DNA from 2 places in the Streptomyces sp. NPDC093586 genome. Region 1 is predicted to be linked to the other one. Evidence: riboswitches for the same ligand, from Rfam matches in the RefSeq annotation. Region 1 holds a riboswitch; the other holds the start of a gene.
What was found. A riboswitch is a leader RNA that binds a small molecule or an ion and turns the genes downstream of it on or off. The one in region 1 is predicted to bind cobalamin.

Region 1 (15,526 bases):
ACGTACCGGGAGTCGCCCCACTCGGGGAACGCGGTGTCCAGCGGGACGGGCTCCGCGCTCACCGCCCAGCCGAGCGGCTCGAACAGGCGGCGTACCAGGTCGGGGCCGCCGCGGGCGGGCAGTACCGGCACCTCGACACGCAGCGGGAGCGGCTCGGCGGCACGCTCGGGGCGCGCCTTGCACACGCCGCGCAGCGCGCTGGAGAAGACGTTGCTCAGTGCGACGGCGAGGAGGGAGGAGGCCGCGTAGGGCCGATCGTTGACGTACTGCGCGAGTGCCGCGTCGGGGGCGCCGCCCCGGCCCTTGCCCTTGCCGCGCCGGACCAGGGCCACCGGGTCCACCTCCAGCAGCAGCGCCGCCGTGCAGCGCTGTTCCTCCGCCTCGGGGTAGAGCACGTGGGCCGTGCCGAAGGAGGTGGAGAACGCCTGCGCCTTGTCGGGATGCTTGTGCAGCAGGAAGCCGAGGTCGGTCGCGGGGCGCTCGGGGGTACCGGTGGTGGTGAGGGTCAGGAACATGCGGAGGGCCTCTCCGGCTGGACGGACACAACTGTGCCGTCGTACGCGAGAACCCCCAGGAGTACTGATCCTGGGGGCTCGGCAGGACGACGGTCACACCATCCCACAAGGGGGCCGGCCGGCGCCTTCGTTTATCGCGGGGGGTCAGGACAGCTGCGTCTGCACCTGGGAGGAGATCAGCTCCAGGTGGTCCAGGTCGTCGAGGTCGAGGATCTGGAGGTAGATCCGCTGGGCGCCGGCGGCGGCGTAGCGGCCGATCTTGTCGACGACCTCGGCCGGGGAGCCCGCCAGGCCGTTGGCCTTCAGCTCGTCGACCTCACGGCCGATCACGGCGGCGCGGCGGGCGACCTCGGCGTCGTCCTTGCCGACGCAGACGACGAGGGCGTTGGAGTAGGTCAGCGCGTCGGCTCCGCGCCCGGCCTCCTCGGCGGCGGCCCGCACCCGGGCGAACTGGCGCTCGGTGTCCTCGATCGAGGCGAACGGGATGTTGAACTCGTCGGCGTACTGCGCGGCGAGACGCGGGGTGCGGGTGGCGCCGTGGCCGCCGATGAGCACGGGGACCTTCGCCTGCGCGGGCTTGGGCAGCGCGGGCGACCCGGTGAGGTCGTAGAACTTCCCGTGGAAGTCGAAGGTCTTGCCGGCCTCCGTGGCCCACAGGCCGGTGACGATCGCCAGCTGCTCCTCGAGGCGGGCGAACTTCTCCTTCGGGAAGGGGATGCCGTACGCCTTGTGCTCCTCCTCGAACCAGCCGGCGCCCAGGCCCAGCTCGATGCGGCCACCGGACATCTGGTCGACCTGCGCGACCTGGATGGCGAGCACGCCGGGGAGCCGGAAGGTGCCGGCGGTCATGAGCGTGCCGAGCCGGATGCGCTTGGTCTCGCGGGCGAGGCCGGCGAGGGTGATCCAGGCGTCGGTGGGGCCGGGGAGGCCGTCCGCGGAGCCCATGGCGAGGTAGTGGTCGCTGCGGAAGAAGGCGTCGAAGCCGAGGTCCTCGGTGGCCTTCGCGACGGTGAGCAAGGTGTCGTAGGTGGCCCCCTGCTGGGGCTCGGTGAAGATACGGAGTTCCATGCCTTCCATCCTGCCTGGTCGCACGGCGTCCGTCGGACAGGCTCCCGCGTGCCGCGGCGCGTACCCGGTCCTGCCGGGTGAACGGCGTCCGGCCATCCGCCCGGGAGGCCGGGGCTATCCCGCCTCCCGCTCCGGTAACGCCGCGTCCCGGTCCGCCAGTTTGCGCAGCATCTCCCGGACCCGGTCCCGCGACTCGTCCGCCGCGTCGATGGCCTCCATGCACTGCCAGTACACGCCCTCGTCGTCCACCGCGCAGGCGACGCCGACGAGGGCGATGCCGACCTCGCCGAGGAGGGTGCCGAGACACATCAGGGCCTGGCGGGCGTCGCCCAGCTCGGTGAGCCGGGCGGCACGCAGCTCGCCCGGGGCGAGGTCCGGGGTGCGCAGCACTCCGCAGCCGCGGCCCGCCAGTTCGGTCAGTCCCAGAGCCTCGCCGCGCAGTTCGGGCGGTCCGTGGACCGCCAGCCGGCTGCCGATCGCCTGGGCGAGGGCCTGCGCCTGCCACACCTCCGTCAGGATTTCCGGCACCCCGCCGCCGGCGGCCAGGGCACGCCCGCTCGTCACGATGAGCCGCACCGCGTCCATGCGCTGCCCCCGTCTGCTCCGACGCGCCCCGCGGCGCGTCCGCCCGAACTCCGTTGTCCACTACCCAGAGTGAAGGCGTGTGGGACGAAAAGCCAGAGCTGGGCAGAAAATTCGGACAACAATGAGACAACGGACTCGGATATGACTACGAAGAGTGATAGCGGAGTGTATGCCTCCCCTGTGTTCCTCCCCGGCGTCAGTCCCCGTGCTCTTCCGGCTCGCCGTCCGCGGGGAACCGGGACTCGTTGCGGTCGATCTTCGCGTCCAGCGCGGCGAGCGGATCGATGCCGAGCACCTCGCAGAACTGGAGCAGATATGCCAGGACGTCGGCGACCTCGTCCCGGACGCGGTGCGCGGTCCCGGGGTCGTCCATGACGCGGGCCGACTGCTCGGGTGTCAGCCACTGGAAGATCTCGACGAGTTCGGAGGCCTCCACGCTGAGGGCGGCGACCAGGTTCTTCGGGGTGTGGTACGGCTGCCAGTTCCGGGCGGCGGCGAACTCGGCCAGTCTGCGCCGCAGCGCCGCCAGGTCCGGGGAAGGGCGGGGATGATCGGTCACGGCCTCAGGTGTACCACCGAGACCCCCGGTACCGCCGCCGCCCACGAGGCGTCCGCGACGGCGCCGACGAGGCGGATGTGGCCGCGGTCGCACATCCGGGCCGCCAGGTGGAGCAGTTCGGCGCGCTGGCGCACGTCCAGGCCGCGGTCGAGGCCGTCGGCGAGGACGGTGAGCGTCTGCAGCGCGGCGGGCACCTCGCCGGCCGGGTCGACCTCCAGGACGCCGGGGCCGGTGAACAGCACGAGCGCGAGGGCGAGGTAGCGCAGCTCGCCGTAGCCGAGACGCGGGAGTCCGGTGCGGATGCCGTCGCCCCGGTCCAGCAGCGCGCGGACCATCCCGCCGGCGACCGGTTCGGCCAGGACGTCCGCGACCGGGCCGGCGCATCCGGTGCGCACGGCGGCGACGAACCGGGCGTGCCGCCGGCCGCACTCGGCCCGGGTGCGCCACAGCACGTCGGCGAGGTTGTCGCAGCCGCCGAGCAGCCGCCCGGAGCCGGTGGGCACGGGCTCGCGCATCCGGGCGGGGCGCGGGTCGCAGGCGAAGACGGAGCGCAGGGCGACCACCGTCTGCTCGGCCGCCGCCAGTACCCTGCGCTGCCCGTCCGTCTTGCCGGCCACGCGCAGCGGCAGCAGCGGGGTGCCGAGCCGGTCGTCGGGCAGCGGGGCACGCGTGACCGGCGCCGAACCGGCCGTGTGCCAGGCGGCCTGCACGGCACGCCGGCCGGGGTCGCGCAGGGCGGTCTGCAGCAGGACGGTTCCGCCGGCCGTCAGCCGCTCCCCCACGATGCGCAGCTCGGGCTCCGCCTGCACGGCCACGTCGAGGCGCACGGGGCCCTCGGGGCCGTCGACCGTGCAGCCGATGCGGAAGCCACGGCGCCGCTGGGCGTCGGGCCGGGCCCGTTCGGGGACGCAGGCGACCGGGTCGGGGAAGACCGTGCCGAGGTCCGCGCCGCCGCCGAGCCGGGCGAGCGCCTCGTAGGCCCGCAGGGCGCTGGTCTTGCCGCAGCCGCTGGGGCCGGCGAGCAGGGTGAGGGGCTCGAGCGGGATCTCGGCACACCGGTGCCGGGCGAACGCGGACAGCCGCAGTTCCGTGACGCGCGGTCGGTCCGGGTGCGCGGGAGCGGGGACGGGGACGGTGGGCGCCGTCGGCGCGGACGCCGTCGGCGCGGGTGACACGGCCATGTCCGGACCGTAGGGCTCCGCGTTCCGGGCGAACCGTTCCGCCCGGGCGGCGTTCCTACGAACGGGGGACGGGCGCGTCGGACCGGGGCGCGTGTCGCACGCTGGTGCCGGGGCGGTCCCGTGCCGCACCGGTCGCGGCGCACCGCATCGTCCGGCCCCGCTCCGGGACGCCGCCGGTGCGTCCCGGGCGGAACGGCGAGGGGAGCGGACGCCCCGGCGTCACACCGCCTGCGCGGTGCTCTGCCGGGACATGCGCTCCCCTCGACCGGTTCCGGGGACATGCCCGACGGCCGCCGGGTGGCTTCGCCGAAGCGTCCCCGGCCCGGCCCTGGGTGCCGTCACATCCCCGGAACCCCCGCCGCACCCTCCATCAGGCCGTTGACCTCGGTCCCGGCCGGCGTCAGCAGGAACACGTTGCGGTCGACCCGGTGCATGCCGCTGGCCAGGCCGAAGACGACGCCCGTGCTGAAGTCCAGGACGCGCTTGGCGACCTCGGTCTCGGCGTTGGTCAGGTCCAGCAGCACCGGGATGCCGGCCATCAGCGTCTCGGCGACCTCGCGGGCGTCCGCGAAGACGTTGACCCGCAGGACGACGAAACGGCGGCGAGCCTCCGTCTCCGCTTCCGGCATCGCGCGATGGCCGACCGACGACGGCCAGGCGTCGCGCCCGCGCAACGGAACGACCTGGGCGAGCCCTTCCCACTGTTCATCGGTGACGTCGTAGCTGTTCACCGGCTCCCCCGATTCCACTCGCCTTCAATGCGTGCACCAGCCAATTCTTACGCCAACTCACCCGTTCGGCCCAACAGCGACACGATCCGCGCCCGTCCCGGCGCCCACCGCCACCGGCGGTTGCCGCGACCTGCGGCGGGGTACCCGCCGGCTGCCGCACCGCGCGTACGGCCGGTCCGCGGCCGTCGCACCGCACATCTCGATATCTCGCCGAGCCGAGGAGGGCGCCATGGGCACGCTGGATCTGCCCGAACCCGTCGTGCGCGAAGGAGCCCCGCCGCCGGTCGACACGGCCGCGCTCGAGGCGGCCCTGCGCGCACGGGTCGACGGCGAGGTCAGGTTCGACGCGGGGAGCCGGGCCGCGTACTCGACGGACGCCTCCAACTTCCGGCAGACGCCGATCGGCGTGGTCGTCCCGCGCACCCCCGAGGCCGGCGCCGAGGCGGTGGCCGTGGCGCGGGACTTCGGCGCCCCGGTGCTGTCGCGGGGCGGCGGGACCAGCCTGGCCGGGCAGTGCACCAACGCCGGTGTGGTGCTCGACTGGTCGAAGTACTGCACGCGCGTGGAGTCCCTGGACACGGACGCGCGGACCTGCGTGGTGCAGCCCGGGATCGTGCTGGACGACCTCAACCGGCGGCTCGCGCCGCACGGCCTGCGCTTCGGCCCCGAACCCGCCACCCACGCCAACTGCACCCTCGGCGGCATGATCGGCAACAACTCCTGCGGGGCCACCGCGCAGGCGCACGGCAAGGTCGTCGACAACATCGCCCGCCTGGAGGTGCTGCTCTACGACGGCACCCGCTTCTGGTGCGGGGAGACCAGCGACGAGGAGTACGCCGAGATCGAGCGGCAGGGCGATCTGCGGGCGACGGTCTACCGGCGGCTGCGGGCCCTGCGCGACACGTACGCCGACGAGATCCGCCGCCGGTTCCCGGACATCCCCCGCCGGGTCTCGGGCTACAACCTGGACTCGCTGCTGCCTGAGTACGGCTTCGACGTGGCCGGACTGCTGGTGGGCAGCGAGTCGACGCTGGTCACCGTCCTGCGGGCGGAGCTGGAGCTGGTGCCGGTGGTGAAGGAGCGGACCCTGGTGGTGCTGGGGTTCGACAGCATCGACAAGGCCGCCGACGCGGTGCCCGACGTGCTGCCGCACGAGCCGATCGCGCTGGAGGGCGTCGACGCCCGGCTGGTGCGCGACGAGCGGATCAAGCGCCTCAACGAGCAGGCCCTGGCCGAGATGCCCGACGGCGACGCCTACCTGATGGTGCAGTTCGGCGGCGACACCAGGGAGGAGGCGGACGCGCGGGCCCACCGGATGCTGGCGGCGGTGCACCGCTCCGAGCACGACGCCGACTGCGCGTTCATGGACGACCCGGCGCACGAGCAGGACCTGTGGCAGGTCCGCGAGGCCGGGCTGGGCGCCACCGCCCACATCCCCGGCAGGCGCGACACCTTCGAGGGCTGGGAGGACTCGGCGGTGGCGCCCGAGAAGCTCGGCGCCTATCTGCGCCGGCTGCGGGACCTGTTCGAGGAGTTCGGCTATCTCAGCGACACCGGGCCCAGCCTGTACGGCCACTTCGGGCAGGGCTGCGTGCACACCCGCATCCCCTTCGACCTGTACACCGCGGACGGGGTGGCGACGTACCGCCGGTTCATGGAGCGGGCCGCCGACCTGGTCGTCGAGTTCGGCGGGTCGCTGTCCGGCGAGCACGGGGACGGGCAGAGCCGGGGCGAGCTGCTGCCGCGCATGTTCGGCGACGGGCTGGTGGAGGCGTTCGGCCGGCTGAAGGCGGTCTTCGACCCGCTGGACCGGATGAACCCCGGGAAGGTCGTGGCACCGTACCGGCTCGACGAGAACCTGCGCCTGGGCGGCGACTGGGCCCCGTACGAGCCCCGCGACCTGCACTTCCGGTTCCCTCACGACGGTGGGTCGTTCTCCCAGGCCGCCAACCGGTGCGTCGGCGTCGGCAAGTGCCGCCAGCACACCAGCGACGGCACGGTGATGTGCCCGTCGTACCAGGTGACCCGGGAGGAGGAGCACTCGACGCGGGGCCGGGCGCGGCTGCTGTTCGAGATGCTCGACGGGCACGGGGACGCGGCGGTCCGGGACGGCTGGCGCTCGGAGGCGGTCAAGGACGCCCTCGATCTGTGCCTGGCCTGCAAGGGCTGCAGGAAGGACTGTCCGGCGGACGTGGACATGGCCACGTACAAGGCGGAATTCCTGTCCCACCACTACGCGGGCCGTCCCTGGCGCAGGCCCCGCTCCGACTGGTCGATGGGCTGGCTGCCGGTGCTCGCGCGGGTCGTGGGCCGCACCCGGCTCGGGCCGGTCGTCAACGCGCTCACCCACACGCCGGTGCTGTCCCGGGCCGCCGTGGCCGTCGCGGGCCTGGCGGACCGGGAGGTGCCGCTGTTCGCGGAGCGGACGTTCCAGCAGTGGTTCGCCCGGCACGAGCCGGAGGGCGACGGGCGGCGCGGCACCGTGCTGCTGTGGCCGGACACCTTCACCGACCACTTCCACCCGCACATCGGGGAGGCGGCCGTACGGGTGCTGGAGCACGCGGGCTGGCGGGTGGAGCTGCCGGCCGGGCCGCTGTGCTGCGGGCTGACCTGGATCTCCACCGGGCAGCTCGGCACGGCGGAGCGGGTCCTCGCCCGGACCGTGCGCAGCCTGGCCCCGCATGTGCGGGCGGGCGGCCTGGTGGTGGCCCTCGAGCCGAGCTGCACCGCCGTGTTCCGCGCGGACGCGGTGGAGCTGTTCCCCGCCGACCAGGACGTGCGCCGGCTGGCCGAGCGGACGGTGACGCTGTCGGAGCTGCTGACCGAGCACTCCCCCGGCTACGAGCCGCCGCGGGTGCCCGAGCGGTCCGCGAAGGCGCTGGCCCAGGTGCACTGCCACCAGCACGCGGTCCTGGGCTGGGACGCCGACCGCGAGCTGCTGCGCCGGGCCGGGGTGGACGTCGAGCGGCTGGACTCCGGCTGCTGCGGGCTGGCCGGCAACTTCGGCTTCGAACGCGGCCATCTGGACGTCAGCGAGGCCTGCGCGGAGCGGGTGCTGCTGCCGCGGCTGCGGGAGGAGGACGAGGAGACCGTCGTGCTCGCCGACGGGTTCAGCTGCCGCACCCAGATCCACGAGCTCGACAGCGGCGGCCACGAGGGCGTGCACCTGGCGGAGCTGCTGGCCTCGGCGCTGCCCGGCTCCGCCGGGGACACCGGCGTACCGGGCAGCGCGTACGGCACGGCGCCGGGCGCTCGCCCCGCGCCTCCCGGCCGCCGGGCACGGGCGCTGGCCCTCGCCGGCACGGGGCTGGCCGCCGTCGGCGCGGGGACCGCCCTGGTCCGGGGCCTGCGGCACCGCTGAGCGGGCCGGCGACCGGGGGACGCCGGCCCCCGGGCCTCCCGCGGGCCACGCCCCTGCCGCCGTCCGGCGGGCCACGTCTCTGCCGCCATCGTCCCGCGGGCCACGCCCCGCCGCCGCTCCGCGTCCCTCCACGCCCCCGCCACCGCCACGCGAACTCGCACCCCCGCCGCCGCCACACGGGCCCCCACGCCCCGCCGCCGCCCCGTGGGCCGAGCGGGGCCGGATCCGGTCCGCCGTGCGACTGTCCGAGCGGAGCGGCGCCGCCCCGCCGGGAACCCCGTGCGGCCCGGCCCCGACGGGCAGCACGGAGGCCCGCGCCGGTGCGCGGCGCGGAAGCCCCTGCAGCACGTCACCGCTCCGCTCGGCGCCGGGCCGGCGCACCGGGGGTCCGGGAGGGCGCAGCCGTGCCGCTCGGTGCCGGTGCCGGGGCGGGGACCTCAGCCTCTGCCGGTGCCAGTGCCGGTGCCGGTGCCGGTGCCGGTGCCGGTGCCCCGGAGGGTGGTCCGTGGCATGCGGCCCCGGGCCGCCTCGCGTTGACTGGACAGTCAGGAATCGAACCTGTCCGACACGCGACGGGGCCGTCGGGCCGGCGTCGAGAGGTGGGCGGACCGATGGGAGGGCCCGTGACGACTCATCCCCTGCCGCCGCTCGCCGGGCCCGCGCCGGCAGCGCGCCGGCCGGGCCCGTGACGGCGTCCGAGGGCCCGTCGGCCGCACCGGCGAACGCCGTCCCGGCCCGGGCCGAGCAGTCCCTGCGGCGCACCCTGCTCAGCCCCGGCTATCTGCGGCTGTTGCTGCTGTGCGTGCTGCTCGGCGTTCCCGTCGCGCTGGCCTGCTTCTTCTTCGTCGGCCTCCAGCACGAGCTCCAGCACTGGGTGTGGACGTCGCTGCCGAGGGCCGCCGGGTACGGCACCCCGCCCTGGTGGTGGGCGCTGCCCGCGCTGGTGCTGGCGGGGCTGATCCTGGCGCCGATCGTCACCCGGATGCCGGGCGGCGGCGGGCATCTGCCGGTGAACGGGCTGGGCGGCGCGCCCGTCGGGCCGAAGGCGCTGCCCGGTACCGTCCTGGCCGCACTGGCCACCCTGCCGCTCGGTGTGGTCCTGGGCCCCGAGGCGCCTTTGATGGCCGTCGGCAGCGGGCTCGCGCTGTTCGCGCTGCGGCGGACGGGCGCGGACGCGGATCCGAGGGCGAGCGCGATCCTGGCGACGGCCGGCTCCACCGCCGCGATCTCCACCATCCTCGGCGGTCCGGTGGCCGCGGCCGTCCTGCTCATCGAAGGCGCGGGGCTCGCCGGCGCCCGGATGGTCGCGCTGCTGCTGCCCTGTCTGCTGGCCAGCGCGACGGGCGCGCTGGTCTTCACCGGCTTCGGGCAGTGGACCGGTCTGAGGATCGGCGCGCTGTCGCTGCCGCACGTGCCGCCGAGCACCGGTCCCGACGCGGGTGACTTCCTGTGGGGCGTCCCGACGGCGGCGCTGATCGCCGTGCTCGTCACGCTGGGCCGCGCGCTCGGCCGCCGCACCGTCACCTGGACGCGGCAGCGCACGGCCGTCCGCACCGTCCTGTGTGCCACGGCGGTCGGTGTCTGCATCACCGCGTACGCCCTGATCACCGGCCGTTCGCCGGCGGAGGCGGCGCTGTCGGGACAGGCCGCCCTCGCCCAGCTCGCCGCGCATCCGCACGCCTGGTCCGTGGGCGCGCTGGTCGCGCTCGTCGTGTGCAAGGGGCTGGCGTGGGGCATCTCGCTGGGCAGTCTGCGCGGCGGTCCGATCTTCCCGTCGGTGCTGCTGGGCACGGCGACGGCCATGGCCTGCTCGGGCCTGCCCGGCTTCGGCGCGACCCCGGCCCTCGCCCTCGGCATCTCCGCCGCCGCGGCCGCGGTGACGGGGCTGCCGCTGGCCAGTTCGGTGCTCGCGGTGCTGCTGATGGGCAGGGACGCGCACGACCAGATGCCGCTGATCGTCGTCGCGTCGGTGGTCGCGTTCGTCGTCGCCCAGGTGGTCCGCCGCGACCCGCCGGAGACGGCGGCACCGGCACCGGCGCGTCCCGGCGCGGAGTCGGACCGGTGACCGCACGCGGGGGCGGCGGGCGGGAGGGCCGGGCCCGGCCCGGCGTCTCCTGGCGTTCCGCGCGGCCCTGGCTGGTGCGGGCCTGCGCGGCCGTGGGTCTGGTCGTGGCCTACTTCCTGCTGCCGCTCGACCGGCTGGGCCCCGACCGGCCCGTACTGAGCTGGCTGCTGTTCGGCCTGGCCCTGGCGGTCGTGGCCGCGCTGCTGCTGCGGCAGATCCGCCACGTCCTCACCGACCGCACCGGCACCCACCCCGGCGTGGTCATCGCGCTGCTGGTCCTGCTGTCGGTGCACGTCTTCGCGGCGGCCTACTACACCCTGGCCAAACAGCCCGGCGAGTTCAGCGGACTGCGCACCCGCGTCGACTCCCTGTACTTCACCGTCGTCACCCTCGCCACCGTCGGCTACGGGGACATCACGCCCCGGGGCCAGACGGCACGGGTCGTGGCCATCCTGCAGATCCTCTACAGCTTCGTCTTCCTCACCGCCGCCGGAACGGCGCTGGGGCAGCAGCTGCGCTCCCGGGTGGTCCGGCGCACGGCCGAGGGGACCGCCCGTGACGCCCCGGCACCGCGCCCGCCGCCGCAGGCGTGAGGAGATCTTCGCCACGTCCGGCGAGGACGGCTGCCGCCCATGACGGAGCGTCGGCGCGGAAAGCACCCGCGGGTACGGGCCGGACCGGGGCCGGCAGCGGGGAGGCCCGCTTGTCACCACCCTCGTGGGCGCACTACTGTCGCCACGCCTTGGTGAACGGGAAATCCGGTGAAGTACCGGTGCGGCCCTCGCCACTGTGATCGGGAAGTCCGGCTCCGGCCCTCACGGGCAGCCACTGGGTTCTTGCAACCCGGGAAGGCGGAGTTCGGGCGGTGGTACCCGTCAGCCAGGAGACCGGCCAAGGCGCGTCGTCCATCCACGAGGTGCTGGAGAGGGTCTGCTGAGCCATGCACATAGCCGAGGGCTTCCTGCCTCCGGCGCACGCGATCGCCTGGGGTGTCGCGTCCGCGCCGTTCGTCGTCCACGGAGTACGGTCGCTCACCCGTGAGGTCCGGGAACATCCCGAGAGCACGCTGCTGCTCGGGGCGTCCGGTGCCTTCACGTTCGTGTTGTCGGCCCTGAAACTGCCCTCCGTCACCGGGAGTTGTTCGCACCCCACCGGGACCGGTCTGGGCGCCGTCCTGTTCCGGCCGCCGGTCATGGCGGTCCTGGGCACGATCACCCTGCTCTTCCAGGCCCTGCTGCTCGCCCACGGCGGTCTGACCACGCTCGGCGCCAACGCCTTCTCGATGGCGATCGCCGGCCCCTGGGCCGGATACGGCACCTACCGCCTGCTGCGCCGGTTCGGGGCACCGCTGATGGTCACGGTGTTCTGCGCGGCGTTCGTCGCCGACCTGTCCACGTACTGCGTCACCAGCGTGCAGCTGGCGCTGGCCTTCCCCGACCCGGGCAGCGGGTTCCTGGGCGCACTCGGCACGTTCGGGTCCGTCTTCGCCGTCACGCAGATCCCGCTCGCGGTGAGCGAGGGTCTGCTCACGGTGGTCGTGATGCGGCTGCTGGTGCAGTCCAGCAAGGGGGAGCTGGCCCGGCTGGGCGTGCTGCCGGCGGGCACCGGCGAGCGCGAGGAGGCGGTCGTCCGATGAGCCGCAACACGAAGATCAACGTCCTGCTGCTGGCCGTCGTGGCCGCGCTCGCGGTGCTGCCGCTGGTGCTCGGCCTCGGCGACCACAAGAAGGAGCCGTTCGCCGGTGCCGACGCCGAGGCGGAGACGGCGATCACGGAGATCCAGCCGGATTACAAGCCGTGGTTCTCGCCGCTGTACGAGCCGCCGTCCGGGGAGATCGAGTCCGCGCTGTTCGCCGTGCAGGCGGCGCTCGGCGCGGGCGTGCTGGCCTACTACTTCGGTCTGCGCCGGGGACGGCGGCAGGGCGAGGAGCGCGCGGCCCGGGCCGCCGCCCGGCAGGACGCGCACGCTCCCGAAGGGGACTGAGTGCTGCCGATCGACGCGGCGGCGCACAGCAGCCGGTGGCGCCACCGCCACCCCGTGGACAAGGCCGTGCTCGGACTGGGCCTGACCGTGCTCGCGATCTCGCTGCCGCCCTGGCCGGGCGCGGCGCTGGTGCTGGTCGCGGCGCTGGCCGTGCTGCTCGGCCCGGCGGGGGTGCCCGCGCGGCGGCTGTGGCGGGCGTACCGGGTGCCGTTGGGGTTCTGCGTGACCGGCGCGCTGCCGCTGCTGGTGCGGGTCGGGGGACCGGGCGGGTTCGTGGGTGTGGCGGACGGCGGTGCGGTGCGTGCCGGGGAGCTGCTGCTGCGTACGTCGGCGGCGTCCCTCGGGGTGCTGCTGTTCGCGTTCACCACGCCGATGTCCGACCTGCTGCCCCGTCTGGTGCGGGCGGGGGTGCCCGCGCCGGTGGTGGACGTGGCGCTGGTGACGTACCGCATGAGCTTCCTGCTGCTGGACTCCGTGCGCCGGATCCGCGAGGCGCAGGCCGCGCGGCTGGGGCACACCACCCGGGCCGCCGCCTGGCGTTCGCTCGGCGGGCTCGGCGCCACGGCGTTCGTGCGGGCCTTCGACCGGGCGACGCGGCTCCAGGCCGGGCTCGCCGGGCGCGGCTACGACGGCACGCTGCGCGTGCTGGTGCCGAAGGCCCGGGTCTCCGTGCCCTTCACGGCGGCGAGCGTCGCGCTGCTGGCGGCGTTGACCGCCCTCACCTTCGTACTGGAAAGGCCGTTGTCGTGAACGAGTCCGCCGAACCGGCCCTGGTCTCCCTGCGGGGCGCGTCCTTCGGGTACGAGGAGGGGCCACCGGTGCTGAGCGGCCTGGACTTCGAGGTGCGCGAGGGGCGCGCGCTGGCGCTGCTGGGCCGCAACGGCAGCGGCAAGACGACGCTGATGCGGCTGCTCAGCGGCGGACTGCGGCCGCACACCGGGCGGTTGAGCGTCGAGGGGCGGCCGGTCACGTACGACCGGGCGGGACTGACACGGCTGCGGACCACCGTGCAACTGGTGGTGCAGGACCCGGACGACCAGTTGTTCGCCGCGTCCGTCGCCCAGGACGTGTCGTTCGGGCCGCTGAACCTGGGGCTGCCGGACCCGGAGGTCCGCTCCCGGGTCGAGGAGGCGCTCGCCGCGCTGGACATCGCCGCGCTGGCCGACCGGCCCACGCATCTGCTGTCGTACGGGCAGCGCAAGCGGACCGCGATCGCCGGTGCGGTCGCGATGCGGCCCCGGGTGCTGATCCTCGACGAACCGACCGCCGGGCTCGATCCGGACGGGCAGGAGCGACTGCTGGCCACCCTCGACCGGCTGCGGGAGGGCGGCACCACGGTGGTGATGGCCACGCACGACGTGGATCTCGCCCTGCGCTGGTCGGACGACGCCGCCCTGCTCACCCCCTCGGGGGTGCACACCGGCCCCACGGCGGCGACGCTGGCCCGCACCGACCTGCTCGGCCTGGCGGGGCTGCGGCTGCCGTGGGGCGTGGCGGCGGCGCGGCTGCTGTGCGCCCGGGGGCTGCTGGCGGACCCGGCTCAGGGCCCGCGCACGGCGGAGGACCTGGCGGCCCTGGCCGACTGACCCGTTTCAGGGCGCCGTTCAGTTCGCGTCGCTGTACTCGGCGTCCCGGGCCGGAGCCGGCTCGTCCGCGGGCCGGTGCTGTGCGGCGGCGCGGTGGCCGGGCAGGACGGCGAGGACGATCAGGGTGCCGGCGGCCATGATGATCCCGCCGATCAGGCTGGTGCCGGCGACGCCGTGGGCGAACGCCTCGTGGACGGCGTCGACCAGCGCCCGGGCCTGCTGCGGGCCGCCCGACGACGACTTCGCGACGTGCTCGGCGACCGCGAGTCCGCCGCCGACGGAGTCCTGGGCGGTGTCCAGTGCGGCGGCCGGGAGCCGGCCTCCCACCAGGTCGCCCAGTTCGTCGCGGTAGGCGGTGCCGAGCAGGGAGCCGAGGACGGCGATGCCGAGCGAGCCGCCGAGTTCCAGGGCGGTGTCGTTGGCGCCGCCGCCGACGCCGAGTTCGCTCTCCGGGAAGGAGCCCATGATGGTGTCGGTGGCCGGGGAGACACTGAGGCCGATGGCGAGACCGAGCAGCAGCATCGGGGCCAGGAAGCCGGAGTACGTCGAGTCCTTGTCGACGAGGACGAGCAGGAAGACACCGACGGTGCCGATCACCATGCCGGACCCGATCATGGCCTTGACGCCCAGCTTCGGGGTCAGGCGCCCGGTCACGACGGCGCCGACGAACACGGCCCCGGCCAGCGGCAGCAGCCGTACGCCGGTCTCCAGGGCACCGTAGCCGAGGACGAACTGCAGGAACTGCGTGGAGTAGTAGATGGCGCCGTAGGTGCCGAAGAAGAAGAACAGCACGGCCAGCATCGAGCCGCTGAACGGCCGCTGCAGGAACCGGCGCACGTCCAGCATGGGCTGCGGGTGGCGCAGTTCCCAGGCCACGAAGGCCACCAGGCCGACGACCGCGACGACGGCCGCGGTCACCGGGCCGGCGCCCCAGCCGAAGTGCGGGCCCTCGATGGTCGCGTAGACCAGGCTGCCGACGGAGACGATGGAGAGCAGACCGCCCACGTAGTCGATGCGGCCCATGCCGGCCGCCCGGGACGGGGGCACGAGGACCAGCGCGCCGATGACGGCGAGGACGGCGATGGGGACGTTGACCAGGAAGGTCGAGCCCCAGGAGTGGTCGCCGAGCAGCCAGCCGGCGACCAGCGGGCCGACGGCGATGGCGAGTCCGGAGGTGGCCGTCCAGGCCGTGATGGCGCGGGCCCGTTCCCCCCTCGGGAACATGGCGACCAGCAGGGACAGCGTGGCCGGCATGACGACGGCGGCGCCGACGCCCATGATCGCGCGGGCCGCGATGACCAGGCCGGTCTCGTGGACCAGGCTGCCCATCACCGAGCCGCCCGCGAAGATCACCAGACCGGCGATCAGGGCGCCGCGGCGGCTGTACTTGTCGCCGATCGCGCCCAGCACCAGCATCAGCGCGGCGTACGGGACGGTGTAGCCGTCGATGACCCACTGGAGGTCGCTGCTGCTCAGGCCCAGGTCGGCGGTCATGGCCGGGGCGGCCACGATCAGGGACGTGTTCGCCATGACGACGATCAGCAGGCTGAGGCACAGCACGATCAGGGCCCACCAGCGCCGTGGATACGGACCGGTCATCTTCTCGACGGGTGTGGTGGCCAGTAGGGGCATGGAAGGGCTCCCGGGTACGAGGGCAGGTTAATTGCCCATCGGTGTGCAGATTAATCACAGCGTAGATTCTTGCCCACCGATGTGCAAACAGCCTTCGGGTACCCGCCGGCGCCCACTGCACGCACCCGGATCTCGCGCGGGGCCGAGCGGGAACCGGGCCGCGCCCCGGCGGCACGCGCACCGGGGCGGCCGACGTGGCACACCGTCACCCGTACGGGACTTGACGGGGCGGGCCGCGCCGATCGAGGGGGTCGCCGGGG
Region 2 (15,526 bases), on a different contig from region 1:
GCAAGAAGCAGCGCGAACCCCAGCGCAGCGCGGCCGAGGAGATCGAGGACTGGCAGCTCGCGCGCGCTGAGTCGCACATGTCGACGGGTCTGCGTTCCGCCGAGTCGCAGGCGCTCGACCACCTGCCCGACTCGGACGTGAAGCAGGCGCTCCAGGCGATCCCCGAGGAATTCCGCATCGCCGTGTACCTGGCCGATGTGGAGGGCTTTGCCTACAAGGAGATCGCGGACATCATGGGGACACCCATCGGTACGGTGATGTCCCGGCTGCACCGGGGCCGTCGTCAGCTGCGCGGCATGCTGGAGGACTACGCCCGCGACCGTGGTCTGGTCCCGGCCGGCGCCGGAGAGTCGAACGAAGCGAAAGGCTCGGGGTCATGAGCTGCGGAGAGCCGCACGAGACGGATTGCAGCGAAATCCTCGATCATCTCTACGAGTTCCTCGACCGGGAGATGCCGGACTCGGACTGCGTGAAGTTCGAGCACCACTTCGAGGAGTGCTCGCCCTGCCTGGAGAAGTACGGGCTGGAGCAGGCCGTGAAGAAGCTGGTCAAGCGGTGTTGCGGGCATGACGACGTGCCGGGCGACCTGCGCTCCAAGGTCATGGGCCGGATCGACCTGATCCGCTCGGGCCAGTCGGTTCCCGAGCACGACGTCACGGCGGCGCCGCCCGCTCCGCAGGAGTCCTGAGCCCGGCACGCCTCGCGTGACGCGTCACTCGTACGTGCTAATCCGCGGGGTATCCGCCCGTCTCCCCCGTCGCCGAACCTAGGCTCGCGAGCCTGAAGGCACGGCCGGGGGAGGAGTTCATGGACGGGGTACCGGCACGGGCGCGTGCGTATGTCGCCGGTGTCGTCCTCGCCGCCCTGCTCTGTCTGCGCCCGCCGGCCCAGGAGGCCACGCCCTGGTGGGCCGTCCTGCTGCTCGCCGGTCTGTACGCGGGCTGCGAGCACATCGCCCGGTCCCGGTTCGTGGGGACCTGCTACCCCGTCCTGCTCGCCGGGGCCTTTCTGCTCCCGCCGCACGCCGCCGCGCTCGTGGCGCTGCCGGGGGCCCTGCTGTCCCCGGTGACGCGGCGGCCGGCCGTCCTGCGACGGACCTGGCGGGCCGCACAGCTGGCACTCGCCGTGTGGGCGGCGGCCCGGGTGTACGGGGAGTGCGGCGGACGGGACGCGGTCGAGGGCCCCGACTTCCCCTACGCACTCGTGCCGGCCGGTGCCGCGGTACCGGCCTTCTGCCTGGTGCTGACCATGCTGGACGGCGGCATCCTGACGCTGGCCGACCGGGTGCCGGCCCGGCGGGCGTGGCGGGGGCTGTTCTCCCGTTCGCTCGCCCCGATCGCCGTGCACGGGCTCGCCGGGCTCATGATGGCCGTCCTGTGGCGCAGCCCCTACGGTCCGGTCGCCGCGCTGCTCGTGCTCCTGCCGATGGGCGTGTCCTGGTGGGCGTTCGCCCAGTACCACCGGGAGAGAGCCGCGCACCAGGCGACCATCCGTGCCCTCGTGCAGGCCGTCGACATCAAGGACGGCTACACGCGCGGGCACAGTGAACGGGTCGGCCACGCCTCGATGATGATCGCCCGCGAGCTGGGTCTGGACGACGAGCGCGTCGAGACGCTCCGCTTCGCCGGGATCCTGCACGACGTGGGCAAGCTCGGCGTGCCCACACGACTGCTGCGCAAGGACGGGCCGCTGACGCCCGAGGAACGGCGCGTGATCGAGCTGCACCCCGAGTACGGGCACGAGATGGTGCGCGGCATCCGCTTCCTCGGCGAGGCCCGGGCCGCCGTACTGCACCACCACGAACGGCTGGACGGCAGCGGGTACCCCTACGGACTGGCGGGCGGCCAGATCCCCGAGTCGGCCCGGGTGGTCGCCGTCGCCGACGCCTTCGACGCGATGACGTCCACGCGGTCCTACAGCAGGGCGCGGCCCGTTCCGGCGGCCGTGGCGGAACTCCAGCGGTGCGCGGGAACCCACTTCGACCCCCGGATGGTCGGGGCCCTGGTACGGGCCCTGGAACACCACGGCTGGCACCCGGCGGTGACCTCCGACGGCAGCTCCGCCCGCCCGTCCCGGACGGCCGACGCCCGCGGCGAGAACGCGCACGACAGCGCGGCGAGGGGGGCTCCGTGACGGCGCCGGGGGCGGCAGGGGCGGCAGGGGCGACGGAGGGACTGAGTCCCGCTCGTACCGGCCGTGACCGCGTCGGCCCGTGGTCGTCGCCGGAGCGTGCCGTGACGGCGGCACGGACCCCGGCGGTGCTCCTGATGCACACCGGCGCCGCCCTCCTCGCGCTCGTGTGCCTCACCTCCGTACTGTGGTCGGGCATCGTGGAGCGCCCCGTCGCGCTCGCCTTCGGCCTCCTCGTCGCGCTCGGCGAGCTCACCCGCCGGACCGGGGACGAGGGCCGGGAGACGGCACCCCTCGGGACCGCCGGAGCACTGGCGTACGCCCTGCTCGGGGAGGACGCCGGACAGCCCGTGCACCACGGGGTCGCCCAGACCGTCACCGTGGTGCTCGTCGCCTCGCTGCTCGGCAGCGTCCCGCACGTCGCGCGCGGGCACGGGCCCGTGCTCGACCACCTGGCGCGGCGCCTGCTCACCGTCGCCTTCGCCGCCGTGTGCTTCCGGCCCCTGGCCGGGCAGGGCACCTTCCGCGACTGGGGCGGCCCCGCCCACGCGCTGCTGCTGATCGCGCTGCTCGCCCTGACCGCGCTGTGCGACGCCGTGCTCACCGCGGCACCGGCGCACGCGCGCACCGGATGGCCCTTCGGCCCGCTGCTGCGCGAGGAACTGCGCGCCGTGGTCGGCATCACCTCCGCGGTGTGCGCCACGGGCGCGGTGATGGCGCTCGCGGTGGCCGTCGCGGGACTGTGGGCGCTGCCCGTCTTCTGCGTGCCGCTGCTGCTCACCCAGCTGTCCTACCGGCGGTACGCCGCCGTCCGGGCCACCTACCGGCAGACCATCGCCTCCCTGGCCCGGGCCACCGAGATCGCCGGGTACACCCCCGCCGGGCACGCCCGCCGCGTCGCCGAGCTCAGCACGGCCGTCGGACGGGACCTGGGCCTGTCCGGGCCCGAACTGACGGTGCTGGAGTACGCGGCCCTCATGCACGACATCGGACAGCTGAGCCTCGTCGACCCGGTCACGGGGGGAGCCACGGCCGGCCTGCCCGTGACCGAGCAGCGGCGGATCGCGCTGCTCGGCGGTGCCGTCGTACGCCGCACCGGCGTCGACGCCGCGGTCGCCGTGGTGGTGGAGCGGCAGGCCGATCCCTGCCACGAGCAGCCGGTCGCCGCGCGGATCGTGCGCGCGGTGAACGCCTACGAGGAGAAGGCACGGGACGCCGGGCCCGGCGGGGACCTCACCGCGCTGGAGGAGCTGCGCCTGGCCACCGCCGGCGACTACGCTCCCGAAGTCGTGGAGGCACTGGCCCGAGTGCTCTCCCGAGGCAGCCTTACCTCGTCCCCGGCTGGGTAACCCATGGGTAATGAGCGCCCTCCAGGCCGTACATGGTTTGATGCGCAGGAGAGGGTGTCCGGGGGCGCAGGAAGGCACAGCCAGCCCACAGAACGGAACTGGCAGGCGGGAATCGTGAGGATCTTCGGCAAGGGACGGCACCGGCCCTCCGCCTCCTGGCGGCAGGCCACCGACCGTGCGTTCACGCTGATCGGCGACGGTCGCTACGAGGACGCGGGCGCGCTGCTGACGCGGGCCGCGGACCTGGAACCCTGGCTGTCGGAGTCGTGGTTCAACCTCGCCCTGCTGCACAAGTTCCGGCACGACTGGGAGCAGGCCAGAGCGGCGGGTCTGAGGGCCGTGGCGCTGCTCGACCGGGACAGCGGGGCGCCCGACTGGTGGAACGTCGGCATCGCCGCGACCGCCCTGCAGGACTGGCCCCTGGCCCGCCGCGCGTGGCAGGCCTACGGGCTGAAGACGCCCGGTGACGCCACGGACGCCGGCGAGCCCCTCGGCATGGAGCTCGGCAGCGCGGCCGTACGGCTGTCCCCGGAGGGCGAGGCCGAGGTGGTGTGGGGGCGGCGGCTCGACCCCGCCCGCGTCGAGGTGCTGTCCATCCCGCTGCCGTCCTCCGGGCGGCGCTGGGGCGAGGTCGTGCTGCACGACGGCGTCCCGCACGGGGAGCGGACCACGGCCGCCGGGCACGCCTACCCGGTCTTCGACGAGATCGAGCTGTGGGCGCCGTCGCCCGTGCCCACCTGGGTGGTCCTCCTGGAGGCCGCCACCGAGGCCGACCGGGACGCCCTGGAGCAGCTCGCCGCCGACGCCGGTTTCGCCGCCGAGGACTGGTCGTCCTCCGTGCGGCTGCTGTGCCGCATGTGCTCGGAGTCCCGGATGCCGTCCGACGAGGGCGACGGCGAGCACCTCGACCCGCACGACCACAGCGAGCCGGGGCACCCGGGGCCGCTGGGGCACCGGACGGACGGGCAGCTGTGGGTGCCGGAGCGGGAGTGCGGGGTGGCCGCGCCGGCTTCTCTGGTGCGGGGGCTGCTGGACGGCTGGGTCGCGGACAGCCCGGATTCCCGGGACTGGCGGGACCTCGAAGAGGTCTGCTGAGGTCGTCCCCCCGTTCCCCGTACCCTGTAACAGGCATCAACCCGGGTTTCATGAGGAAGGCGTACGTCGGTCATGGCGCAGCAGGACACCGATCAGCAGCACGCGGGCGTGCTCCCCGTGGACGACGAGGGCTTCGTCGTCGACACCGAGGACTGCGAGGAGCGCGAGACGGCCTGGCGTGAGCGCGGTACCTCGCGTCCGATCACGGTGGTCGGCAACCCGGTGCTGCACAAGGAGTGCCAGGACGTCACCGACTTCGGCGAGGAGCTCCAGCAGCTGGTCGCGGACATGTTCGCCAGCCAGCGCACCGCCGAGGGCGTGGGCCTGGCCGCCAACCAGATCGGCGTCGACAAGAAGGTCTTCGTCTACGACTGCCCCGACGACGAGGGCGTCCGCCACGTCGGCGTGGTCTGCAACCCGCGGCTCGTCGAACTGCCCGCCGACCGGCGCCGCCTGGACGACAGCAACGAGGGCTGCCTGTCCGTGCCGACCGCCTACGCGCCGCTCGCCCGCCCCGACTACGCCGAGGTGACCGGGCAGGACGAGAAGGGCAACCCGGTCAAGGTGCGCGGCACCGGCTACTTCGCGCGGTGCCTGCAGCACGAGACCGACCACCTCTACGGGTACCTCTACATCGACCGGCTCTCCAAGCGCGAACGCAAGGACGCGCTGCGGCAGATGGCGGAGAACGAGCCGCGCTACCCCGTGGTCGCGAACGACTGAGACATCTCCCGGGCCTCACAAGCCCCAGGCGCACGGCGCCCGTTCGGGTCGGACCCGAACGGGCGCCGTGCGTGTGTCCGTCACCGGTCCGACGCCTGCCGCTCTCCCGGAGATCCCGAAGCCGCCACACAACAGGAGAATTCAGACGCCGTGGGGTGGCGAATGAAGCAAATCCGTTCCCAGAACGGTCAGTTGTGGTGCTGAATAGAAGAACGGGGATACGCAACGGCGCACACCCCGCCCTTGGAGAGGAGTGCGCCACCGGCGGCTGAGAGGGGTTTGTTCGTGCATGCTTTCTCACACGGCACCACAGCGACACCGACCGCGACCGCAGTTCCACCGCAGCTCTCACTCCCGGTGATCGAGGCGGCATTTCCCCGGCAACTGCACCCGTATTGGCCGAAGCTCCAGGAGAACACCCGCGCCTGGCTGCTCGAAAAACGGCTCATGCCGGCGGACAAGGTCGAGGAATATGCCGACGGCCTGTGCTACACGGACCTCATGGCCGGGTACTACCTGGGCGCCCCCGACGAGGTCCTGCAGGCGATAGCCGACTACAGCGCGTGGTTCTTCGTCTGGGACGACCGGCACGACCGGGACATCGTCCACGGCCGTCCGGCCGCCTGGCGGCGGCTGCGGGACCGGCTCCACACGGCACTGGACTCACCCGGGGAGCACCTGCACCACGAGGACCCGCTGGTCGCCGGGTTCGCCGACAGCGTGCTGCGGCTGTACGCCTTCCTGACGCCCACGTGGAACGCCCGGTTCGCCCGGCACTTCCACGCGGTGATCGAGGCGTACGACCGGGAATTCCACAACCGCACCCACGGAATCGTGCCCGGCGTCGAGGAGTACCTCGAACTGCGTCGGCTCACCTTCGCGCACTCGATCTGGACCGACCTGCTGGAGCCGAGCGCCGGGTGCGAACTGCCGGACGCCGTGCGAAAACACCCCGCATACCGGCGGGCGGCACTGCTGAGCCAGGAATTCGCGGCCTGGTACAACGACCTCTGCTCGCTGCCCAAGGAAATAGCGGGCGACGAGGTCCACAATCTCGGAATCAGTCTCATCACCCACCACCGACTCACCCTGGAAGAAGCGATAGAAGAAGTCAGGCGACGCGTCGAGGAATGCATCACGGAATTCCTCGCCGCCGAACAGGACGTCTTGCGGTTCGCCGACGAACTCGCCGACGGAACCGTACGCGGAAAGGAACTGGGCGGCGCCGTACGGGCCAACGTCGGCAATATGCGGAACTGGTTCAGTTCCGTCTACTGGTTCCACCACGAGTCCGGCCGGTACATGGTCGACAGCTGGGACGACCGGTCCACGCCCCCGTACGTCAACAACGAAGCGGCAGGTGAGAAATGACCGTCGAGTCCGTCAATCCCGAGATCCGGACCGATCCCGCGCGGGAACTGCGCGAGCCGCCCGTCGCGGGCGGTGGCGTCCCGCTCCTCGGCCACGGCTGGAAGCTGGCCCGGGACCCGCTCGCCTTCATGGCCCAGCTGCGCGACCACGGCGACGTCGTGCGCATCCGGATCGGCCCGAAGACCGTGTACGCGGTCACCACCCCGGCGCTCACCGGCGCCCTCGCGCTGAGCCCCGACTACCACATCGCCGGTCCGCTGTGGGAGTCCCTGGAGGGCCTGCTCGGCAAGGAGGGCGTGGCGACCGCCAACGGCCCGCTGCACCGGCGCCAGCGGCGCACCATCCAGCCCGCCTTCAAGCTCGACGCGATCCCCGCCTACGGGCCGATCATGGAGGAGGAGGCGCACGCGCTCACCGAGCGCTGGCGGCCGGGGCAGACGATCGACGCCACCTCCGAGTCCTTCCGCGTCGCCGTGCGCGTCGCGGCCCGGTGCCTGCTGCGCGGCCAGTACATGGACGAGCGCGCCGAGCGCCTGTGCGTCGCCCTCGCCACCGTCTTCCGCGGCATGTACCGGCGGATGGTCGTCCCGCTGGGGCCGCTGTACCGGCTGCCGCTGCCGGCCAATCGCGCATTCAACGACGCGCTGGCCGATCTGCACCTCCTGGTCGACGAGATCATCGCCGAGCGCCGCGCGTCCGGTCAAAAGCCGGACGATTTGCTGACGGCTCTGCTGGAGGCCGAGGACGACAATGGCGACCCGATCGGGGAACAGGAGATCCACGACCAGGTCGTCGCGATACTCACTCCCGGCAGTGAAACCATCGCCTCCACGATCATGTGGTTGCTGCAGGCACTTGCCGAACACCCGGAACATGCCGACCGCATACGCGACGAAGTCGAAGCGGTCACCGGTGGGCGCCCCGTGGCATTCGAGGACGTCCGCAAGCTCACGCACACCGGTAATGTCATCGTGGAGGCCATGCGTTTGCGTCCCGCCGTATGGGTATTGACGCGGCGCGCCGTGGTCGAGACGGAACTCGGTGGCTACCGCATTCCGGCCGGGGCGGACATCATCTACAGTCCGTACGCAATCCAACGCGATCCGAAGTCGTACGCCCGCAACCTGGAGTTCGACCCGGACCGATGGCTTCCGGAACGCGTGACGGAACTGCCGAAATATGCCATGCGGCCGTTCAGCGTGGGCAATCGCAAGTGCCCCAGCGACCACTTCTCCATGGCGCAGCTGACGCTGATCACGGCGGCGCTCGCCACCAAGTACCGCTTCGAGCAGGTGGCGGGCTCGAACGACGCCGTGCGCGTCGGCATCACGCTGCGTCCGCACGACCTGCGGGTCAGGCCCGTAGCGAGGTGACGCCGCTCAGGCGGCGGCCGCGGGGCCCCGGAAGGTGCGCCGATAGGCGTGCGGGGTGATGCCGAGGGCCCTGACGAACTGGTGCCTCAGGGCCGCCGCCGTGCCGAAGCCGGTGCGCCGGGCGACCGTGTCCATCGTCTCGTCCGTCGCTTCCAGCAGCCGCTGGGCCAGCAGCACGCGCTGGCGCAGGATCCAGCGGTAGGGAGTCGTTCCCGTCTCCTGCTGGAAGCGGCGGGCGAAGGTCCGCGGGGACATGTGCGCCCGGGCCGCGAGCTGCTCGACGGTGACCTCCTGGTCGAGGTGCTGTTCCATCCAGGCCAGCACCTCGCCCACGGTGTCGCAGGAGGAGCGCGGCAGCGGCCGCTCGATGTACTGGGCCTGACCGCCGTCCCGGTGCGGCGGCACGACCATGCGCCGGGCGATCTTGTTGGCGACCTCCGTCCCCTGCTCCTTGCGCACGATGTGCAGACAGGCGTCGATCCCGGCGGCCGTGCCGGCGGAGGTGATCACCGGGTCCTCGTCGACGTAGAGCACGTCCGCCTCGACCCGCGTCCCCGGATACTGCCGGGCCAGCTCGTCGGCGTGGTGCCAGTGCACCGCGCACCGCCGCCCGTCCAGCAGCCCGGCGGCGCCCAGCACGAAGACCCCCGAGCACACGCTCAGCACCCGCGCCCCCCGGTCCACGGCCCGCCGCAGCGCGTCCAGCAGCGCGGGCGGGTACTCCCGGCGGGCGTAGTCGCTCCCGGCCGGCACGGTGATCAGGTCGGCCTCGTCGAGCCGGTCGAGCCCGTACGGCGTCGAGACGGAGAGCCCCCCGACATGGGTGCCCAGCGTCGGGCCCTCGGCGGACACCACCGCGAAGTCGTACCCGGGCAGGCCGTCGTCGCTGCGGTCGATGCCGAAGACCTCGCAGACGACGCCGAGTTCGAAGGGGTGCGCGCCGTCCAGCAGGACGGCGGCCACGTTCTTCAGCATGCCGCCAGTGTGCCCCACCGGTGGCAGGAAATCGAGGTCCTACGGCAGTCCTGCCACTCCCGGTGAGGAGTCCGGAGCGCGACAGTGGTGTCCATGACCGCAGACCAGACAGAAGCCCTGCTCGGAATGCTCGTGACCTTCGGACTCCTGGTCCTCATGGTCCTCCCCTCGGTGCTCGGCATCGTGCGCGACCTGCGCATCGACCGACAGCTCAGGGAGGCCCAGAAGGACCGGGAGGACCGGGAGGACCGGGAGGCCGTCACACGGAAGGAGACCCCGGAGGTTCCGGAGACTCAGAAGTCCTCGTCCAGGTCGACGGTGCCCTCCACCGCCACCTGGTACGCCGAGGGACGCCGCTCGAAGAAGTTGGTCAACTCCTGAACGCCCTGGAGCTCCATGAAGGAGAAGGGGTTCTCGGAGCCGTACACCGGGGCGAAGCCGAGACGCGTCAGACGCTGATCGGCCACGCACTCCAGGTACTGCCGCATCGAGTCGGTGTTCATGCCCGGGAGGCCGTCACCGCACAGGTCGCGCGCGAACTGCAGCTCGGCCTCGACGGCCTCCCGCAGCATGTCGGTGACCTGGACCCCCAGCTCGTCGTCGAAGAGGTCCGGCTCCTCCTTGCGGACGGTGTCGACCACGTCGAAGGCGAACGACATGTGCATCGTCTCGTCCCGGAACACCCAGTTGGTGCCGGTGGCCAGGCCGTGCAGCAGGCCCCGGCTGCGGAACCAGTACACGTAGGCGAAGGCGCCGTAGAAGAACAGGCCCTCGATGCACGCGGCGAAGCAGATGAGGTTGAGCAGGAAGCGGCGGCGGTCGGCCTTGGTCTCCAGCCGGTCGATCGACTCGACCGAGTCCATCCACCGGAAGCAGAACTCGGCCTTCTCGCGGATCGAGGGGATGTTCTCCACGGCCGCGAAGGCGGCGGCACGGTCGTCCGGATCGGGCAGGTAGGTGTCCAGCAGCGTCAGGTAGAACTGGACGTGGACGGCCTCCTCGAACAGCTGCCGGCTCAGGTACAGCCGTGCCTCGGGGGAGTTGATGTGCTTGTAGAGGGTCAGCACCAGGTTGTTCGCGACGATCGAGTCGCCCGTCGCGAAGAACGCCACCAGCCGTCCGATGAGGTGCTGCTCCTCGGGGCTGAGCTTCGCGAGGTCGGCGACGTCCGAGTGGAGGTCGACCTCCTCGACGTGCCAGGTGTTCTTGATGGCGTCCCGGTAGCGCTCGTAGAAGTCCGGGTAGCGCATGGGGCGGAGGGTCAGCTCGAAGCCCGGGTCGAGCAGGTTCTTCGTCGTGGGGGTCTCGGTGGTCATCACTGGCAGGCCTCGCAGGACTCGGGGTTTTCCAGGGAGCAGGCGACCGCTTCGGGGTCCGGGACGGCCTGCACGGGGACGGTGGCCCGGCCGGCGGCGCGGGCGATACGGGTCGCCGGGCGGGAACGCAGGTAGTACGTGGTCTTCAGGCCCTGCTTCCAGGCGTACGCGTACATCGAGGAGAGCTTCCCGATGGTCGGCGTCTCCAGGAACAGGTTCAGCGACTGGGCCTGGTCGAGGTACGGGGTACGGGCGGCGGCCATGTCGATCAGGGCGCGCTGCGGGATCTCCCAGGCGGTGCGGTACAGCGCGCGCACGTCCTCGGGGATCCACGCGAAGCCCTGCACCGAGCCGTTCGCCTCGCGCAGCGCCTCGCGGGTGCGGGCGTCCCACACGCCGAGCCGCTTGAGGTCGTCGACCAGGTAGGAGTTGACCTGGAGGAACTCGCCGGACAGCGTCTCGCGCTTGAACAGGTTGGACACCTGCGGCTCGATGCACTCGTAGGCGCCCGCGATGGAGGCGATGGTCGCGGTCGGCGCGATCGCGAGGAGCAGGGAGTTGCGCAGCCCGGTCGTCGCGATGCGCTCGCGCAGCGCCGCCCAGCGCTCGGGCCAGGTGTGCTCGACGCCGTAGTGGTCGGGGTGCAGCACGCCCCGGGCGGTACGGGTCTTCTCCCAGGCGGGCAGCGGGCCGTTGCGCTCGGCGAGGTCGGCGGAGGTCTCGTACGCGGCGAGCATGATCCGCTCGGCGATGCGGGTGGAGAGGGCCTTCGCCGCGGGGGAGTCGAAGGGCAGGCGCAGCTGGAAGAAGACGTCCTGCAGGCCCATCGCGCCGAGGCCCACCGGGCGCCAGCGGGCGTTGGAGCGGCCCGCCTGCTCGGTCGGGTAGAAGTTGATGTCGACGACCCGGTCCAGGAAGGTGACGGCGGTGCGGACGGTGGCGTCCAGCCGCTCCCAGTCGATGCCGTCGCCGGTCACGAAGGCGCCGAGGTTGACCGACCCGAGGTTGCAGACCGCCGTCTCCCCGTCGTCGGTGACCTCCAGGATCTCCGTGCAGAGGTTGGAGGAGTGCACGACGTGGCCCGGTTCGGCGGTCTGGTTGGCGGTGCGGTTGGCGGTGTCCTTGAAGGTCATCCAGCCGTTGCCGGTCTGCGCGAGGGTGCGCATCATGCGGCCGTACAGCTCACGGGCCGGCAGCGTCTTCCTGGCCAGGCCCTTCGCCTCGGCCGCCCGGTAGGCCGCGTCGAACTCGTCGCCCCACAGGTCGACCAGCTCCGGCACGTCCGAGGGCGAGAACAGCGACCACGGCCCGTCCGCGTCCACCCGGCGCATGAACTCGTCCGGGATCCAGTGCGCGAGGTTCAGGTTGTGGGTGCGCCGGGCGTCCTCGCCCGTGTTGTCTCGCAGCTCCAGGAACTCCTCGATGTCGGCGTGCCAGGTCTCCAGGTAGACCGCAGCGGCGCCCTTGCGGCGGCCGCCCTGGTTCACCGCGGCGACCGAGGCGTCCAGCGTCTTCAGGAACGGGACGATGCCGTTGGAGTGCCCGTTGGTGCCGCGGATCAGCGAACCCCGGGCGCGGACACGGGAGTAGGCGAGGCCGATGCCGCCGGCGTGCTTGGAGAGGCGGGCGACCTGGTGGAGGCGGTCGTAGAGGGAGTCCAGCTCGTCCTTGGGGGAGTCCAGGAGGTAGCAGGACGACATCTGGGCGTGCCGGGTGCCGGAGTTGAACAGGGTGGGGGAGGAGGGCAGGTAGTCCAGGCGGCTCATCAGCCCGTAGAGCGCGGCCACTTCCTCGACGGACCGCTCGCTGTCGTCCTCGGCGAGCCCGGCGGCCACGCGCAGCAGGAAGTGCTGGGGCGTCTCGACGACCTTGCGAGTGATCGGGTGCCGCAGCAGATAGCGGCTGTAGAGCGTGCGCAGCCCGAAGTAGCCGAAGCGGTCGTCGGCGGCCGGGTCGGTCAGCGTGTCCAGGCGGGCCGCGTGCAGCCGGACGAACGCGGCCGTGCGGTCGGCGATCAGGCCCTCGCGGTGGCCGGTGGCGACGGACTCGGTGAAAGAGGTGACGCCCTGGGAGGCGGCCTCGGCGCGGATGCCGATGGTCAGCAGCCGGGCGGCCAGCCGGGAGTAGGCGGGGTCCTCCGAGATCAGACCGGCCGCGGCCTCCGTGGCGAGCTCCCGCAGCTCCGCCTCGTCGGCCCGCGCCGACCGGCCGCGCAGGGCGGCGGCGGCGACCCGGCCGGGGTCGGCGTCGGGGAGGTCGGCGGTCAGCCCGGTCAGGGTCCGCAGCAGGGCGGCACCGGGTCCGTCGGATTCCTCGGTCACCGTCACCGGGGTCGCTGAAGCCGGATCGGCTGGCGCGATGGTCACGTGGGGCTCTCCCTCGCTCGGCACGGGGCCCGACGGAGGGCAGGGGGCAGCTCACGAGCGCACGCGGCGTCGCGTCCACCGGCCCATTCCGCGAGGCCCGGACGTCATGGCACCCGGACCGGGACGGCCGGGCGCACTGTCGGCAGGTCCTCGGACTGAAGCCTGGGCGGGCTCACGTGAGAACACAGCTACGCGAACACGCACAAGTACACCGTTGCGGGACAGTTCCGGATTCGCACCGGATTCCCCTGCGGCGACAGCGAGCATGAGCATACATCTTGTGCCAGGTGCGGAGAGCACCCCCAGATGTTGTGCCGCGTAGGTGTCAGAGCGTCAGTCGGTAGGTGAGCAGCGTGATGTCGTCGAGCTCCGGCAGCGGGTTCCAGTCGCGTTCGGGCGTGCGGGTGAAGCCCAGGCGTTCGTAGAGCCGGTGGGCGGTGCGCATCGTCCGCTGGGTCGACAGCACGACCCGTGCGCAGCCCTCGACGGCCCGGGCGCGGTCGACGCAGGACCGCACCAGGGCCTCGCCGACGCCGCGTCCCCGCGCGTCGTGGCCGACGGCGAGCATGCGTATCTCGGCCTCGCCGGGCCGGGCGATGTCGGCCAGGGGACCGCCGGACGGCACGAAGGTCACGCCGCCGAGGACGCGGCCGTCCGCGACGGCGACCAGGACCTCCGCGGCCGCCGCCCGCTTGGCCACGTCCCGCAGTTCACCGAGGTAGGCGTCGCTCTCCCCGAAGTCGAGGAGGCCGTCCTGGAGATAGGCCCGCGCGGTGATCTCGCCGAGGGTGTCGTACTCGTCGGCCGCCGCCTGCCGGATCACGAAGTCCATGCCGCCGAGTGTGCCCGACGGATGGGGCGACGGGCCGCCGGATCTCTCCGACGGCCCGTCGCCCGTGCGTGGATCAGTGCGAGGTGCCCGCCGTGGCCGGCGGCAGCTCCACCTGGACGCCCGGGTCGCCCGCGTCCGCCGTGTAGTCGGCCGGCCGGGTCTCGTCGACGCCCTCGGGTGCCTTGACGGCCTTCAGGACGAAGGTCAGGACCACGGTGACCAGGACGTTCAGCACGAAGGCGGTGAGGCCGATGTAGCCGATCTCGCCGATGCCCGGGATCTCCTTCGAGGAGCCGCCGAAGTGCTTCTGGGTCGGCGAGGCGACCCCGTACGCGGCGACCGTGCCGTACACCATGCCGACCGCCCAGCCGGCGAGCAGGGCCCAGCGGTGGAACCAGCGGGTGAACAGGCCGCCCACCAGGGCCGGGAAGGTCTGCAGGATCCAGATGCCGCCGAGCAGCTGGAAGTTGATCGCGACCGTCTTGTCCATCGTCAGGACGAAGACCAGCGCACCCACCTTCACCAGCAGCGACACCAGCTTGGAGACCTTGGTCTCCTGCTCCGGGGTGGCGTCCGGCCTGATGAAGTCCTTGTAGATGTTGCGGGTGAACAGGTTCGCGGCCGCGATCGACATGATCGCCGCCGGGACCAGGGCGCCGATGCCGATCGCCGCGAAGGCCACGCCGGCGAACCAGTCCGGGAACATGTCCTCGAACAGCTGCGGGATCGCCAGCTGGCCGTTGCTCACCTTGATCCCGGCCGCGATCGCCATGAAGCCCAGCAGCGCGAGCAGGCCGAGCATCAGGGAGTACAGCGGCAGGATCGTGGTGTTGCGGCGGATCACCTCACGGCTGCGCGAGGACAGCGTCGCGGTGATCGAGTGCGGGTACATGAACAGCGCGAGCGCCGAGCCGAGCGCCAGCGTGGCGTACGTCCACTGGCCCGCCTCGGGCGGCACCAGGGCGCCGCGCGGCTTGCCGGTCGCCTCGTTGGTCTGGCCGAACGCCTCGCCCGCCTTGGCGAAGATCTCGTCGAAGCCGCCCAGCTTGATCGGGATGTAGATGATGGCCACGGCGATCACGATGTAGATCAGCGTGTCCTTCACGAACGCGATCAGCGCGGGCGCGCGCAGCCCCGACGAGTAGGTGTACGCCGCCAGCACGCCGAAGGCGAGCAGCAGCGGCAGGTCCTTGACGAACCAGTTGGTGTCCTCGCCGCCGCCGACGCCCATGACGTCCAGCACGGCCTGGATGCCGACCAACTGGAGCGCGATGTACGGCATCGTGGCGAGGATGCCGGTGACGGCGACCGCCAGCGACAGGCCCTTCGAGCCGAACCGGCCGCGCACGAAGTCCGAGGTAGTCACGTAGCCGTGCTTGTGGGAGACCGACCACAGGCGGGGCAGGAAGGTGAAGATCAGCGGGTAGACCAGGATCGTGTACGGCACCGCGAAGAAGCCGGACGCGCCCGCCGCGTAGATCGCCGCCGGGACGGCCACGAAGGTGTACGCCGTGTAGAGGTCGCCGCCCAGCAGGAACCAGGTGATCCAGGTGCCGAACGAGCGACCGCCGAGACCCCATTCGTCGAGGCTGTGCTCGTTCTCGGCCTTGCGCCAGCGGGCGGCCAGGAAGCCCATCGCGGTGACGAGCACGAAGAAGAAGATGAAGACGGCGAGTGCGACGCCGTTCACGCCGTCGTTCACTTGGCTCCGCCTTCCCGGCGGGCGCGCTGGTCACGCTGCCAGAGCTTGTACGCGATCATCGTCAGCACGGTGGAGATCAGCACCCACGCCATCTGGTACCAGTAGAAGAACGGGATGCCGATGAGGGCCGGGTCGGTCTTGGCGTACGAGCCGACCCACAGCACGGCCACGAAGGGCGCTGCAAGACAGAGGGCGATGACGACGCGCACCGGCGTCACCGTCGGCCCTCTGTTCACTTCTGGGGCTTGCGACATGCGGTGGCTCCGTCCCCTCGCTGATCACCTGGTGCAGTGC

Region 2: linked by a shared signal. The riboswitch ahead of ACIRFH_RS04730 (ribonucleoside-diphosphate reductase subunit alpha) and the one ahead of ACIRFH_RS20540 (energy-coupling factor ABC transporter permease) in region 1 are both predicted to bind cobalamin.

What each region holds. Positions count from the first base shown of each region.
Region 1 covers NZ_JBIWJA010000019.1:26,442-41,967, reverse strand. The annotation lists gene ACIRFH_RS20585 (3' terminal RNA ribose 2'-O-methyltransferase Hen1) at 1-515, opposite strand, end outside; gene ACIRFH_RS20580 (LLM class F420-dependent oxidoreductase) at 660-1,583, opposite strand; gene ACIRFH_RS20575 (DUF6099 family protein) at 1,698-2,168, opposite strand; gene ACIRFH_RS20570 (nucleotide pyrophosphohydrolase) at 2,365-2,727, opposite strand; gene ACIRFH_RS20565 (ATP-binding protein) at 2,724-3,908, opposite strand; gene ACIRFH_RS20560 (cell division protein SepF) at 4,247-4,639, opposite strand; gene ACIRFH_RS20555 (FAD-binding and (Fe-S)-binding domain-containing protein) at 4,869-8,000, shown strand; gene ACIRFH_RS20550 (chloride channel protein) at 8,686-10,065, shown strand; gene ACIRFH_RS20545 (potassium channel family protein) at 10,137-10,658, shown strand; cobalamin riboswitch at 10,792-10,976, shown strand; gene ACIRFH_RS20540 (energy-coupling factor ABC transporter permease) at 11,006-11,701, shown strand; gene ACIRFH_RS20535 (energy-coupling factor ABC transporter substrate-binding protein) at 11,698-12,048, shown strand; gene cbiQ (cobalt ECF transporter T component CbiQ) at 12,049-12,798, shown strand; gene ACIRFH_RS20525 (ATP-binding cassette domain-containing protein) at 12,795-13,634, shown strand; gene ACIRFH_RS20520 (MFS transporter) at 13,653-15,266, opposite strand.
Region 2 covers NZ_JBIWJA010000003.1:154,680-170,205, reverse strand. The annotation lists gene sigR (RNA polymerase sigma factor SigR) at 1-380, shown strand, start outside; gene rsrA (mycothiol system anti-sigma-R factor) at 377-688, shown strand; gene ACIRFH_RS04775 (HD-GYP domain-containing protein) at 808-2,133, shown strand; gene ACIRFH_RS04770 (metal-dependent phosphohydrolase) at 2,268-3,479, shown strand; gene ACIRFH_RS04765 (tetratricopeptide repeat protein) at 3,594-4,574, shown strand; gene def (peptide deformylase) at 4,647-5,297, shown strand; gene cyc1 (epi-isozizaene synthase) at 5,583-6,668, shown strand; gene ACIRFH_RS04750 (cytochrome P450) at 6,665-8,041, shown strand; gene ACIRFH_RS04745 (GlxA family transcriptional regulator) at 8,048-9,016, opposite strand; gene ACIRFH_RS04740 (hypothetical protein) at 9,110-9,397, shown strand; gene ACIRFH_RS04735 (ribonucleotide-diphosphate reductase subunit beta) at 9,310-10,332, opposite strand; gene ACIRFH_RS04730 (ribonucleoside-diphosphate reductase subunit alpha) at 10,332-12,698, opposite strand; cobalamin riboswitch at 12,841-12,981, opposite strand; gene ACIRFH_RS04725 (GNAT family N-acetyltransferase) at 13,024-13,530, opposite strand; gene mctP (monocarboxylate uptake permease MctP) at 13,604-15,232, opposite strand; gene ACIRFH_RS04715 (DUF3311 domain-containing protein) at 15,229-15,486, opposite strand.